One region of the Geobacillus uzenensis genome, then DNA from elsewhere that is predicted to be linked to it. Evidence: a T-box and tRNA genes for the amino acid it is inferred to sense, from the RefSeq annotation. Region 1 holds a T-box; the other holds one or more tRNA genes.
The links. The T-box of region 1 lies ahead of leuS (leucine--tRNA ligase). A T-box ahead of a tRNA ligase gene usually reads a tRNA of that ligase, here a tRNA-Leu.
Positions count from the first base shown of each region.

Region 2: it has a tRNA-Leu gene. The T-box ahead of leuS (leucine--tRNA ligase) is inferred to sense a tRNA for this amino acid. The anticodon was not compared.

Region 1 covers NZ_NEWL01000002.1:55,653-61,732, forward strand. Annotated here, with positions in the region: gene B9L21_RS01815 (TIGR01212 family radical SAM protein) at 1-867, opposite strand, end outside; gene B9L21_RS01820 (YtzC family protein) at 1,025-1,288, shown strand; gene B9L21_RS01825 (hypothetical protein) at 1,377-1,541, shown strand; gene B9L21_RS01830 (MDR family MFS transporter) at 1,673-2,872, shown strand; T-box leader at 2,948-3,171, shown strand; gene leuS (leucine--tRNA ligase) at 3,248-5,665, shown strand; gene B9L21_RS01840 (rhodanese-like domain-containing protein) at 5,729-6,043, shown strand.
Region 2 covers NZ_NEWL01000010.1:22,812-28,891, forward strand. Annotated here, with positions in the region: gene B9L21_RS15520 (aminotransferase class I/II-fold pyridoxal phosphate-dependent enzyme) at 1-945, opposite strand, end outside; gene B9L21_RS15525 (sigma factor G inhibitor Gin) at 1,096-1,302, opposite strand; rRNA gene rrf (5S ribosomal RNA) at 1,469-1,585, opposite strand; tRNA gene B9L21_RS15535 (tRNA-Ala) at 2,329-2,401, opposite strand; tRNA gene B9L21_RS15540 (tRNA-Pro) at 2,414-2,487, opposite strand; tRNA gene B9L21_RS15545 (tRNA-Arg) at 2,492-2,565, opposite strand; tRNA gene B9L21_RS15550 (tRNA-Leu) at 2,569-2,654, opposite strand; tRNA gene B9L21_RS15555 (tRNA-Gly) at 2,670-2,744, opposite strand; tRNA gene B9L21_RS15560 (tRNA-Leu) at 2,756-2,840, opposite strand; tRNA gene B9L21_RS15565 (tRNA-Lys) at 2,851-2,926, opposite strand; tRNA gene B9L21_RS15570 (tRNA-Val) at 3,224-3,299, opposite strand; rRNA gene rrf (5S ribosomal RNA) at 3,308-3,424, opposite strand; gene B9L21_RS15580 (hypothetical protein) at 3,854-4,504, opposite strand; gene lysS (lysine--tRNA ligase) at 4,940-6,080, opposite strand, start outside.

The DNA.
Region 1 (6,080 bases):
ATTGGCGCTCCACATCGGCCCGATGAGCAAGTCGATCGGCCCATCGCCGGTGATGCGATGCACGACCATCTCCGGCGGCAGCACTTCAAGCTGGTCGCATACAAGGCGGACGTATTCGTCAAACGACAAAAACGTAACAAGCCCTTTTTCGTATTGTTTCACCATCGGTGTTCCTTTTAATAAATGAAGCGAATGGATTTTGATGCCTTGCACATCCATGGCGGCGACCGTTTGGGCCGTTTCCATCATCATGTCGTACGTCTCTAGCGGCAGGCCGTTAATGAGATGAACACAGACGCGGATGCCGTGCCGGCGCAATTTTTGGACGCCGTCGACAAAACAGTGGAAATCATGCGCCCGGTTGATCAGTTGCGCCGTCCGCTCATGGATCGTTTGCAAACCGAGCTCGACCCATAAATACGTCCGTTCGTTCAATTCGGCCAAATAATCGACGACTTCATCCGGCAGGCAGTCAGGGCGCGTGGCGATCGACAGACCGACGACGCCGTCAAGGCCGAGCACGGTTTCGTATTTTTCGCGCAGCACCTCGACTGGGGCGTGCGTGTTCGTGAACGCTTGAAAGTACGCCAAATAGTTGCCGTCTTTCCACTTTTGGTGCATTTTCTCCCGGATCGTATGAAATTGGGTCACTAAATCATCGGCCCGGTTGCCGGCAAAATCGCCTGACCCGGCGGCGCTGCAAAACGTGCAGCCGCCGTATGCCACCGTCCCGTCGCGGTTTGGGCAGTCAAAGCCGCCATCGAGCGCGACTTTAAACACTTTATGTCCGAACGTCTGGCGCAAATGGTAGTTCCACGTATGATACCGTTTATGGTCATTGGTATACGGAAACGGGTTTGCGTGCATGAATACCGCTTCCCTCCTTGCTTTGAAAAATGCCGTCATCCTTGCATTGTACCATGGATGGCGGCAAAAAGCGATCGCTGCCAATCATTGACGTGATACGGATGACGACAGCGGCGCATAGTAAACATGAGGGAACATTACGAAAAGGGGTGAACGCATGGCGACAAGACAATCGGTCGAAGAGTTTTTGCAGCGGTGTGAAGATGTGATCCGCTTTGCGAAAGAACAATATACCGAAGCGCAAAAGCAAGAGCATTACAACCTCACCGAATATACGAACGCCCAGCAAATGCTCGAGCAAACGGTCAACGACTTGGCGCACTTGGCGTTAAGCTGCAACGCCCAGCAGCGTGAGCAGCTGCACCGGATGCGGCTTCAGCTTGAGCAGCTGCAAAACGAAATGATCTTGCTTGACCGCTAAAGACAGCGGCAAGTGAAAGCCCCGCCATTCACACCGGCCAGAAGGAAGGCAAAGAAACGGCGGGGAAACAGAAGTGAGGAGGGACGACATGAAGCGGCGCCTGAAACAAACGAACCCGGAACAAAAAACGCGCAACGGCCGAAACAATAACGATCTTGAACTGGGCCAAGATTTCGATCCGGTCAAACTGGCGAAAAAGCAGTACGAACAAACGGGCGGACAGCCGATCCGCTCCAAACAGCGCAACGGGTGAGGTACGTTAAACAACGAGGGGGCATCCTGCTGCCCTCGTTGTTTATTATGACGTTTTTGATTGCTTTTTTCTCCTTTCCCCCCTACAATTAGTTTGGGAACCGAAAGAAATGAAGCAAAGGATGATGACCGATGCCCCGTGCGCTTTGGTGGCTGCTTGTCGGTATGGCGCTTAATGTGACAGGGGGGTCTTTTTTATGGCCGCTCAATACGATTTATTTGCACGAACAGCTTGGCCAGCCGCTTGCGGTGGCGGGCGCGGTGCTGATGCTCAACTCCGGCGGCAGCGTCGTCGGCAGCATAGTCGGCGGTGTTTTGTTTGACCGGATCGGCGGGTTTCGCTCCCTCCTTGCCGGGGCCTGTTTGACGATGGCGGCCTCGGCCGGCTTGAGCGTTTGGCACGGCTGGCCGCATTATGCGATGTTTTTGGCGCTGCTTGGCATCGGCAGCGGCATCGTTTTTCCGGTGGCATCGGCGTATGCGGGCGCGATTTGGCCGGAAGGGGGACGGCGGGCGTTCAACGCCTTGTATGTGGCGCAAAACGTCGGGGTCGCCATCGGTTCGGCGCTCGGCGGGCTTGTCGCCTCCTATTCCTTTTCGTTCGTGTTTTTCGCCAATCTGTTGCTCTATGTCGCGTTTTTGGTGATCGTCACGGCCGGCTTGCGGCGCATCCCGCTTTTGCCCGCACCGAGAACGAAACGATCCCGAGAAGTGGAAAAACCGCCATCCCGCGCCGTCGGGTGGGCGCTCGCTCTCCTTTGCGGCGGCTATGGGTTGTGCTGGGTGAGCTATGTGCAATGGTCGACGACGATCGCCGTTTATACCCGGGAACTTCATTTGCCGGTCCATCAATACAGCTTGCTTTGGACGATCAACGGCGCGTTGATCGTCTTGGCGCAGCCGGTGCTGTCGCGGGTGATCCGCCGCTTCATGCCGGGGATGAAGCGGCAAATGGTGATCGGGTTTGCCATTTTCGCCGTTTCGTTTGCCATGCTGTTTGACGCCGATTCGCTCGGTGAGTTTGCCGCTTCGATGGTGGTCCTCACCATCGCCGAGATGATCGTCTGGCCGGCGATTCCGGCAGTCGTGAGCGGGCTCGCGCCGCAAGGGAAGGCCGGATTTTACCAAGGAATCGTCAACGGCACGGCTACGGCCGGACGGATGATCGGGCCGGTCATCGGCGGGTGGGCGGCTGACACCTTAGGCATGAAGCCGCTCATCGGGCTGCTCGTCGCGTTTGCGTTGTTGGCGGTTGCCGCGGCGCTGTTGTACGACCGCTGGCTGCCAAAGCCGACAGAGAAGACCGGGAAAAAAACAGCAGCGACGATATAGGTTTCGGCTTGCAATCGATCGACAAATTTTTTAAAATAATAATTAAATTTGTCATTTCGGACGCAAAGAAACGTGCGAATAACGGTGAAGAGGAGCAGTAGCGGGCCTGGCGGACGGCAGAGAGTTGACGGCTGGTGCGAGTCAACCGAAGCGGGCTCGTGAACTCGCCTCGGAGTTGCCGGCGCGAACAGCGCTGCTTACTAACGCCGGCCGTGAATCCGCGTTAAGGAACAAAGCGGGTGCGCCATAGGCGCGCCAAAAAGGGTGGTACCGCGGGAAGTGTGCCTCTCGTCCCTTTTCATGGGGATGGGGGGTTTTTTTATACATATTTCCGTCAATGATGCAAATGCAGAAACCGATAGGAGGAGTATGACGATGAGTTTCAACCATCGCGAAATCGAGAAAAAATGGCAAAATTATTGGGAAGAGCAGAAGACGTTCCGCACCCCGGATGAAAGCGACAAACCGAAGTTTTACGTGTTGGATATGTTTCCGTATCCGTCCGGCGCCGGCTTGCACGTCGGCCATCCGGAAGGGTATACGGCGACTGACATTTTGGCGCGCATGAAGCGGATGCAAGGGTACAACGTCCTTCACCCGATGGGCTGGGACGCGTTCGGGCTGCCGGCCGAGCAATATGCGCTTGATACCGGCAACGACCCGGCCGAGTTTACGCAAAAAAACATCGACAATTTCCGCCGGCAAATTAAGTCGCTTGGTTTTTCGTATGATTGGGATCGGGAAATTAACACGACCGACCCGAACTATTACAAATGGACGCAATGGATTTTCTTGAAGCTGTACGAAAAAGGGCTTGCGTATATAGATGAGGTGCCGGTCAACTGGTGTCCGGCGCTCGGCACGGTGCTGGCAAACGAGGAAGTCATCAACGGCCGCAGCGAGCGCGGCGGGCATCCGGTCATCCGCAAGCCGATGCGGCAATGGATGCTGAAAATTACGGCTTATGCCGACCGGCTGCTCGAAGATTTAGAAGAGCTCGACTGGCCGGAAAGCATCAAGGAGATGCAGCGCAACTGGATCGGCCGCTCGGAAGGGGCGGAAATCGAGTTTGCTGTCGACGGCCATGACGAGTCGTTCACGGTGTTTACGACGCGGCCGGATACGCTGTTTGGCGCAACGTACACGGTGCTGGCGCCGGAGCATCCGCTCGTTGAGAAAATTACAACGCCGGAGCAAAAACAAGCCGTTGACGCCTACTTGAAGGAAGTGCAAAGCAAAAGCGACCTCGAGCGCACCGACTTGGCGAAAGAAAAGACGGGCGTATTCACCGGTGCGTACGCCGTTCATCCAGTGACCGGCGCTCGGCTTCCGATTTGGATCGCCGACTACGTGTTGATGGGCTACGGCACGGGGGCGATCATGGCCGTCCCGGCGCACGATGAGCGCGACTATGAGTTCGCGAAAACATTCAACTTGCCGATCAAAGAAGTCGTGGCCGGCGGGAATGTCGAAAACGAGCCGTACACCGGCGACGGGGAGCACATCCACTCCGAGTTTTTGAACGGCTTGAACAAACAAGAAGCGATCGAAAAAATGATCGCGTGGCTTGAAGAGCATGGAAAAGGGCGGAAAAAAGTGTCGTACCGGCTGCGCGACTGGCTGTTCAGCCGTCAGCGCTACTGGGGCGAGCCGATTCCGGTCATCCATTGGGAAGACGGAACGATGACGACCGTGCCGGAGGAAGAATTGCCGCTTGTCCTGCCGAAAACGGATGAAATCCGTCCGTCGGGAACGGGCGAATCGCCGCTTGCCAACATCGAAGAATGGGTCAACGTCGTCGACCCGAAAACGGGCAAAAAAGGGCGGCGTGAGACGAACACGATGCCGCAATGGGCGGGAAGCTGCTGGTATTATTTGCGCTACATCGATCCGCATAACGACAAACAGCTCGCCGATCCGGAAAAATTGAAACAATGGCTGCCGGTTGACGTCTACATCGGCGGGGCAGAGCATGCGGTGTTGCACTTGCTGTACGCCCGCTTCTGGCATAAAGTGCTGTACGACCTTGGCATCGTGCCGACGAAAGAGCCGTTCCAAAAGCTGTTTAACCAAGGGATGATTTTAGGCGAAAACAACGAAAAAATGAGCAAATCAAAAGGCAACGTCGTCAATCCGGACGATATCGTCGAAAGCCATGGCGCCGATACGCTCCGGTTGTACGAAATGTTCATGGGGCCGCTTGAAGCGTCGATCGCCTGGTCGACGAAAGGGCTTGACGGAGCGCGCCGGTTTTTGGACCGCGTCTGGCGTCTGTTTGTCACTGAAAATGGCGAACTGAACCCGAACATCGTCGACGAGCCGGCGAACGACCAGCTTGAGCGCGTCTATCATCAAACGGTGAAAAAAGTGACGGAAGACTACGAAGCCTTGCGCTTCAACACCGCCATCTCACAGCTGATGGTGTTCATTAACGAAGCGTATAAAGCCGAGCAGATGAAAAAAGAATATATGGAAGGGTTCGTCAAGCTTTTATCGCCGGTTTGCCCGCATATCGGCGAAGAGCTGTGGCAAAAGCTTGGCCACACGGACACGATCGCTTATGAATCGTGGCCGGCGTATGACGAAGCAAAACTGGTCGAAGACGTCGTGGAAATCGTCGTCCAAATCAACGGCAAAGTGCGGGCGAAGCTCAACGTGCCGGCTGACTTATCGAAAGAGGCGCTCGAAGAACGGGCGCTTGCCGATGAAAAAATCAAAGAGCAGCTTCAAGGCAAAACGGTGCGCAAAGTGATCGCCGTCCCCGGCAAGCTCGTCAATATCGTTGCCAACTAACAAGACGGGCGGGACGGCGGGTCCGCCGCCCCCCTCTTATACGGATGAAAGGAGCGAACTTGGATGGAAGAAATCAAAGAGATCACTCCGGCCGAGGTGAAGGAAAAGCTTGAACGCGGTGAAAAGCTGAACATTGTCGATGTGCGCGAAGACGAGGAAGTCGCCTTCGGCATGATTCCGGGCGCCAAACATATCAAAATGGGTGACATCCCGAACCGGTTGGATGAACTCGATAAAAACGAAGAATACATTTTCGTCTGCCGCTCCGGGCGGCGGAGCGAAAACGTCTGCCATTACTTGCAGGAGCTCGGCTACCGCGTCCGCAACATGACCGGCGGCATGCTCGAGTGGGAAGGGGAAACGGTGCCGAAGCAATAATGGTCCCGCCTTCACCCGGTTATGATGACCGTCCGCC
Region 2 (6,080 bases), on a different contig from region 1:
CTGCACATCGGGCTGTCGGGAAGAAACGACCGCCACCCCATCTATATGGGCCAATGCCGCCTTGAATTCTTCAATTTCTGCTGCCATCGCCGCCACGTCATCTTCCGCAAGCTCGGCGACATAGCTTCGCGCCAAGTCAAGCGACGCCATAATCGGGTAAGACGGGCTGCTCGATTGAAACAGCTGCAAAAAATATTTCAACCGCTCTACATCGATGCGCCCGCTGTTCACATGCAAAAACGCCCCCATCGTCATCGCCGGCAATGTTTTATGCGCCGACTGCACAACTACATCGGCACCGCAAGCAAGCGCCGGCTTCGGAAACGGAGGGCCGAGGACGAAATGGGCGCCATGCGCCTCATCGACAAGCACGGGAACCCCATAGTCATGAGCTAGACGGACGATTTCTGTTAAATCAATCGACATCCCATAATAATTCGGGTTCGTCAATACAACGGCAGCGGCGTCGCGATGAAGGGCAAGCGCCTCTTTGATAGCTTCCACGCAAACGTGCGAAGCAACGTGCATATCGCTGTCAAACTCAGGAGAGAGAAGAACAGGGGTCGCCCCCATGAGCTGCAGTGCATGCATTACTGATTTATGGCAGTTGCGTTGCACAATGACTTTCCGCTTCTTTTCATCACATACGGCGGCGATCATCGCTAAATTTCCTGCCGTCGATCCGTTCACAAGGAAAAATGTTTCCTCGGCGCCATACAGTTCGGCTGCCAATGCCTGCGCCTCAGCAATGGCCGCTTCCGGATGGTGCAAGTCATCAAGTCCGGAAATCTCCGTCGCATCCAACGTCAATACCGAAGAAAACACATCCCCCGCCCGTTTCGAAAACACGGCGCCATATTTATGACCCGGCACGTGGAACGAAATCGGACGGCGCGCCCAATGGCGCATTAACGCGTCATATAAAGGGGTTTTTGCTTGATTCATGTTAACCCTCTTTCCTTGCTGCTCTCCTACCTACCCATCTGAATAACAAAATAATATTAACACGAACCGTCTCGAAAAGAAACGCGCACACAGCACCCAGCTGTTTTTTGCACAAAGCAAAACAAATAAAAACAGGCCCGATACAGGCCTTTACGAATAAATTTTAGAGGTCATCATTTTCCGCAGCTGCCGCACATAAAATGCGTAATTCGGATCGTCCGTATTCGTTTGCACCATTGCCCGGTGGCAATCCAAACAAAGAAAATGGCCAAAAAGAAAAATACCTTCCTCTTTTTCTTGTTCACAAACAATGCACACGTTTCCACGTTTGTTTTGGCCAATCGCCGATGTCCTCACGCTCTCCACCTCCCATCCTCTATGTTTCCCACATTGATAACATTCTATACTAGTAGATGGAAAGATTGAACGCTCCACCGCGCGCACCGGGGATTTATTTTAAGTGTTCCGAATAAAAAACGAAAGCAGCCAATTGTGCCTCAGGCACGATTGGCTGCTTTCCATTGCCTAGCAGCGACCTACTCTTGCAGGGGCGCTGGCCCCAACTACCATCGGCGCTGGAGAGCTTAACTTCCGTGTTCGGGATGGGAACGGGTGTTTCCTCTCCGCTATCACCACTAGGCGATATAATGTTGTGGGATCATTCCCTCAAAACTAGATAACCGTGTGGGGGAAGAAGCCGCGGCGCTTCCGCTTTTTGTCTAGCTCCGGCCGCCATCGGCTCCCGACGCTTCGGTCCTGCTGCGGCGGCGACAGCCTCCTCGCAGGCCCTCCAGCGCGTTTCGCCGATAGGCAGGCGGCCTCCGCTTTTCTAGGTTAAGCCCTCGATCGATTAGTATCCGTCAGCTCCACGTGTCGCCACGCTTCCACCTCGGACCTATCGACCTCGTCATCTTCGAGGGATCTTACTCGCCTAACGCGATGGGAAATCTGGCCGCCTTTCAACCGAAGACCATGCGGTCTTCGGTGTTATCCGGTATTAGCTCCGGTTTCCCGGAGTTATCCCGGTCTTGCGGGCAGGTTGCCCACGTGTTACTCACCCGTCCGCCGCTGACCAAATAAGAGCAAGCTCTCATTCGGTCCGCTCGACTTGCATGTATTAGGCACGCCGCCAGCGTTCGTCCTGAGCCAGGATCAAACTCTCCAATAGAAAGTTGATTGGCTTTGGCTTCGGCCTCAGCACCAAAGGCGCCGCGGCCTCAGCTTTTCGTATTGTCTAGCTTCGGCCGCCATCGGCTCGCGACGCTTCGGTCCTGCTGCGGCGGCGATAGCCTCCTCGCAGGCCCTCTAGCGCGTTTCGCCGATAGGCGGGCGGCCTCAGCTTTTCGTTGCGCTTCGTTTCGTTCAGTTTTCAAGGAACGAGGATGGAGCCTATCGGGATCGAACCGATGACCTCCTGCGTGCAAAGCAGGCGCTCTCCCAGCTGAGCTAAGGCCCCGTATATCCACTATCGGGAAGACAGGATTTGAACCTGCGACCCCATGGTCCCAAACCATGTGCTCTACCAAGCTGAGCTACTTCCCGCTAACGCGCTCGAGAGGATTCGAACCCCTAACCTTCTGATCCGTAGTCAGATGCTCTATCCAATTGAGCTACGAGCGCAAGTGCCGAGGGCCGGACTCGAACCGGCACGGTAGTTACCTACCCCAGGATTTTAAGTCCTGTGCGTCTGCCAATTCCGCCACCCCGGCTAATAGGCAAATAAATGGAGCGGAAGACGGGACTCGAACCCGCGACCCCCACCTTGGCAAGGTGGTGTTCTACCACTGAACTACTTCCGCTCGGATAATCATGCGGGTGAAGGGACTCGAACCCCCACGCCCGTAAAGGGCACTAGACCCTGAATCTAGCGCGTCTGCCAATTCCGCCACACCCGCAAATCAATTTTGGTGAGCCATGGAGGACTCGAACCTCCGACCCTCTGATTAAAAGTCAGATGCTCTACCTACTGAGCTAATGGCTCATAGTGATCATAACACTCTACGTACTCACGAGCTCTACCTGCCTCTTCCTCTACTAGCTGTTTCAAGGAAGCTCGATGCGTCAAGGCAACTCGCAGTTAACTCGAAGATGTATTGCTCGTTACTGAGCTAATGGCTCATAGTTGATCATAACACTCTACGTACTGATGAGCTCTACCTGCCTCTTCCTCTACTAGCTGTTTCAAGGAAGCTCAGTGCGTCGAGGCAACTCGCAGCGAACTCAAAGATGCAGCGCTCGTTACTGAGCTAATGGCTCATAATAGAAGAGTAGATCAAAGTGGTGGAGGATGACGGGATCGAACCGCCGACCCCTTGCTTGTAAGGCAAGTGCTCTCCCAGCTGAGCTAATCCTCCACAGTATTGCCTAGCGACGACCTACTCTTGCAGGGGCGCTGGCCCCAACTACCATCGGCGCTGGAGAGCTTAACTTCCGTGTTCGGGATGGGAACGGGTGTTTCCTCTCCGCTATCATCACTAGGCAATTATCTAACAGACAAGTTATATTATAATTAAATTTGTTTGTTTGTCAACACTCTTTGAATATCATTGTTGACGTTTCCGTATGCTATCATAATATAGCATGTTAAATGAGGTTTGTCAACTTATTTCGTTTTTTGTTTTATTACTAAAAGCAACGTCGTTTATTTTATATATTCTATAGCTAAAAGTCAATATGTGATATACTTCCACCACCTACGCTAACACTTAGAGGTGGGAGCTTCTCGGGTAATCCCGTCTAACGACAGGAAGTTGACCGAGCGATCCCCGTGTGCCCCACGGTTCGACATCCAGTTAGGCCATACCTAACTGTTCCAGGCCTTCCTTTTTGAGATTGAACCGAAATTCGTCTCCCATTTTCACTCCGTTTAGAAGTGGGAGATGAATTTCGGACAGAGGTTAAATAAAAATCAGTGTCGATGTGCGCCATAGGAAAGTGCTAGCGGTGTATGGTGCAAATATGATTTACCAAGGCGGTAGTAATGATCGACGATCCTTCGGTTTAAGTCTTTCCATTGGTCTGGGACAGGCGGCAATCGATCTGCCTGTTCCTGTTGCCATACTGTTTCTCCTGGAGCGATGAACCGGTTGTCAGGGATTTTCACGCCGTTGGTTACGGTTGCCCCATGCATGATCACGCAGTTTCTTCCAATTATGGAATCATAAATATTGGCGTGTTGCCCTATAAACGTATTCCGCCCGACAAATAGGGGGCCATGTACGGCTGCGTGATGCAGGACGCTGTTTTCCCCTTCAAGGTAAACGCCCCATTTTCGGCCGTTCACGTTCACATGTTCGCGTCCGGGATGTACGTGCATGAGTACATAATCTTGGATATTCGTATAAGGACCTACATAATACGGATACCCCGAATCTGCACGCAACAAATTTTTAAAGCCGATGAACACATCGTCAGCAATCGTTATGTCGCCGATAATCATCGAATCGACGCCGATGACCGCCTTTGGGCTGATTTTCGGGGCGCTGACCTGTGCGGCCTCAGCCACAGGAGGATTGTAATAGAGAATCGGATAAGAAAGCAATAAAACCGCTCCTTTCACATTTATGTTTTTCCCTTTCGAATCCTCTATTAATGTATGCAGGTCAACCGCCCCATAGTATTGATCTTCTTTCTAGATGGCTGGTGAAAAACGGTCGTTTCTCTTGAGCAATGGGGGAACGTTTGAAAGGCGCTCCTGACGCGACAAGGCTTATCTATTTGAGAAACGGGCTTGATAAGCGGCTTGCTCCCTTAAATCACCAGCCTTCTAGAAGGCCGGTGAAAAACAGCGATCTCCCCTAGCTGACGTTGGATGACGTGAAACGAGAATCTGATACCACAAGGCTTTTCAAGTTGAGAAACAAGGTGGTGAAGCAACCTGCTCCCTTAATCACCAGCCTTCTAGGGGACTGGTAAGCAACCGACTTCTTTACTTTAATCGATCTCCCCTAACAAATCGTCCCCTGCCGTTGTTCGTAGCAGGGGACGATCATTGTTATTTATGGCGCATTTGCGGGAAGAGCAGCACGTCGCGAATGGATGGCGAATTGGTCAAGAGCATGACGAGACGGTCGACGCCGATGCCGAGTCCGCCTGTTGGCGGCATGCCGTACTCGAGCGCTTCGAGGAAATCTTCGTCCATTTCGTGCGCTTCATCGTTCCCTTGTTCACGCTCTTTCAGCTGCGCTTCGAAACGTTGGCGCTGGTCAATCGGGTCGTTTAGTTCTGTAAACGCGTTCGCATGTTCACGCCCGACGATAAACAGCTCAAATCGGTCGGTAAAGCGCGGGTCGTCCGGGTTTTTCTTGGCCAATGGCGAAATTTCGACCGGATGGCCGTAAATGAACGTTGGCTGGATGAGTTGCGCTTCGACTTTTTGTTCAAAAAACTCGTTGACAATATGACCGAACGTCATGTGCGGGGCGACTTCAACCCCGTGTTCTTTCGCCAGCGCCCGCGCTTCCTCATCGTCCATTTGCCGCCAGAAGTCGACGCCGACGTACTCTTTGATCGCATCGACCATATGAAGCCGCCGCCATTCAGGCGTTAGGTCGACGATATGGTCGCCGTATTGAATTTTCGTCGTGCCAAGCACCTCTGTGGCGATGTGGGCGATCAAGTTTTCCGTCAGTTTCATGATATCGCGGAAGTCGGCGTATGCTTCGTACAGTTCAAGCATCGTAAACTCCGGGTTATGGCGGGTGGAAATGCCCTCATTCCGGAAGACGCGCCCGATTTCATACACTTTCTCCAAACCGCCGACGATGAGTCGTTTCAAATGGAGTTCGATGGCGATTCGCATATAGAGTGTCATATCAAGCGCATTATGGTGCGTAATGAACGGACGTGCAGCCGCACCGCCTGCTACGGCGTGCATCATCGGTGTTTCGACTTCTAAGTAGCCATGGCTGTCGAGATAACGCCGCATCGATTGAATAATGAGACTGCGGGTGATGAACGTCTGCTTGCTTTGCGGGTTCATAATTAGGTCGAGATAGCGCTGGCGGTAACGCTGTTCGACGTCCTTTAAGCCGTGGTACTTCTCGGGCAGCGGGCGCAATGCTTTTGTTAAAAATTCATACGACGACACTTTAATGGAAAGCTCGCCGACTTTTGTTTTGAACATCGTGCCGCGC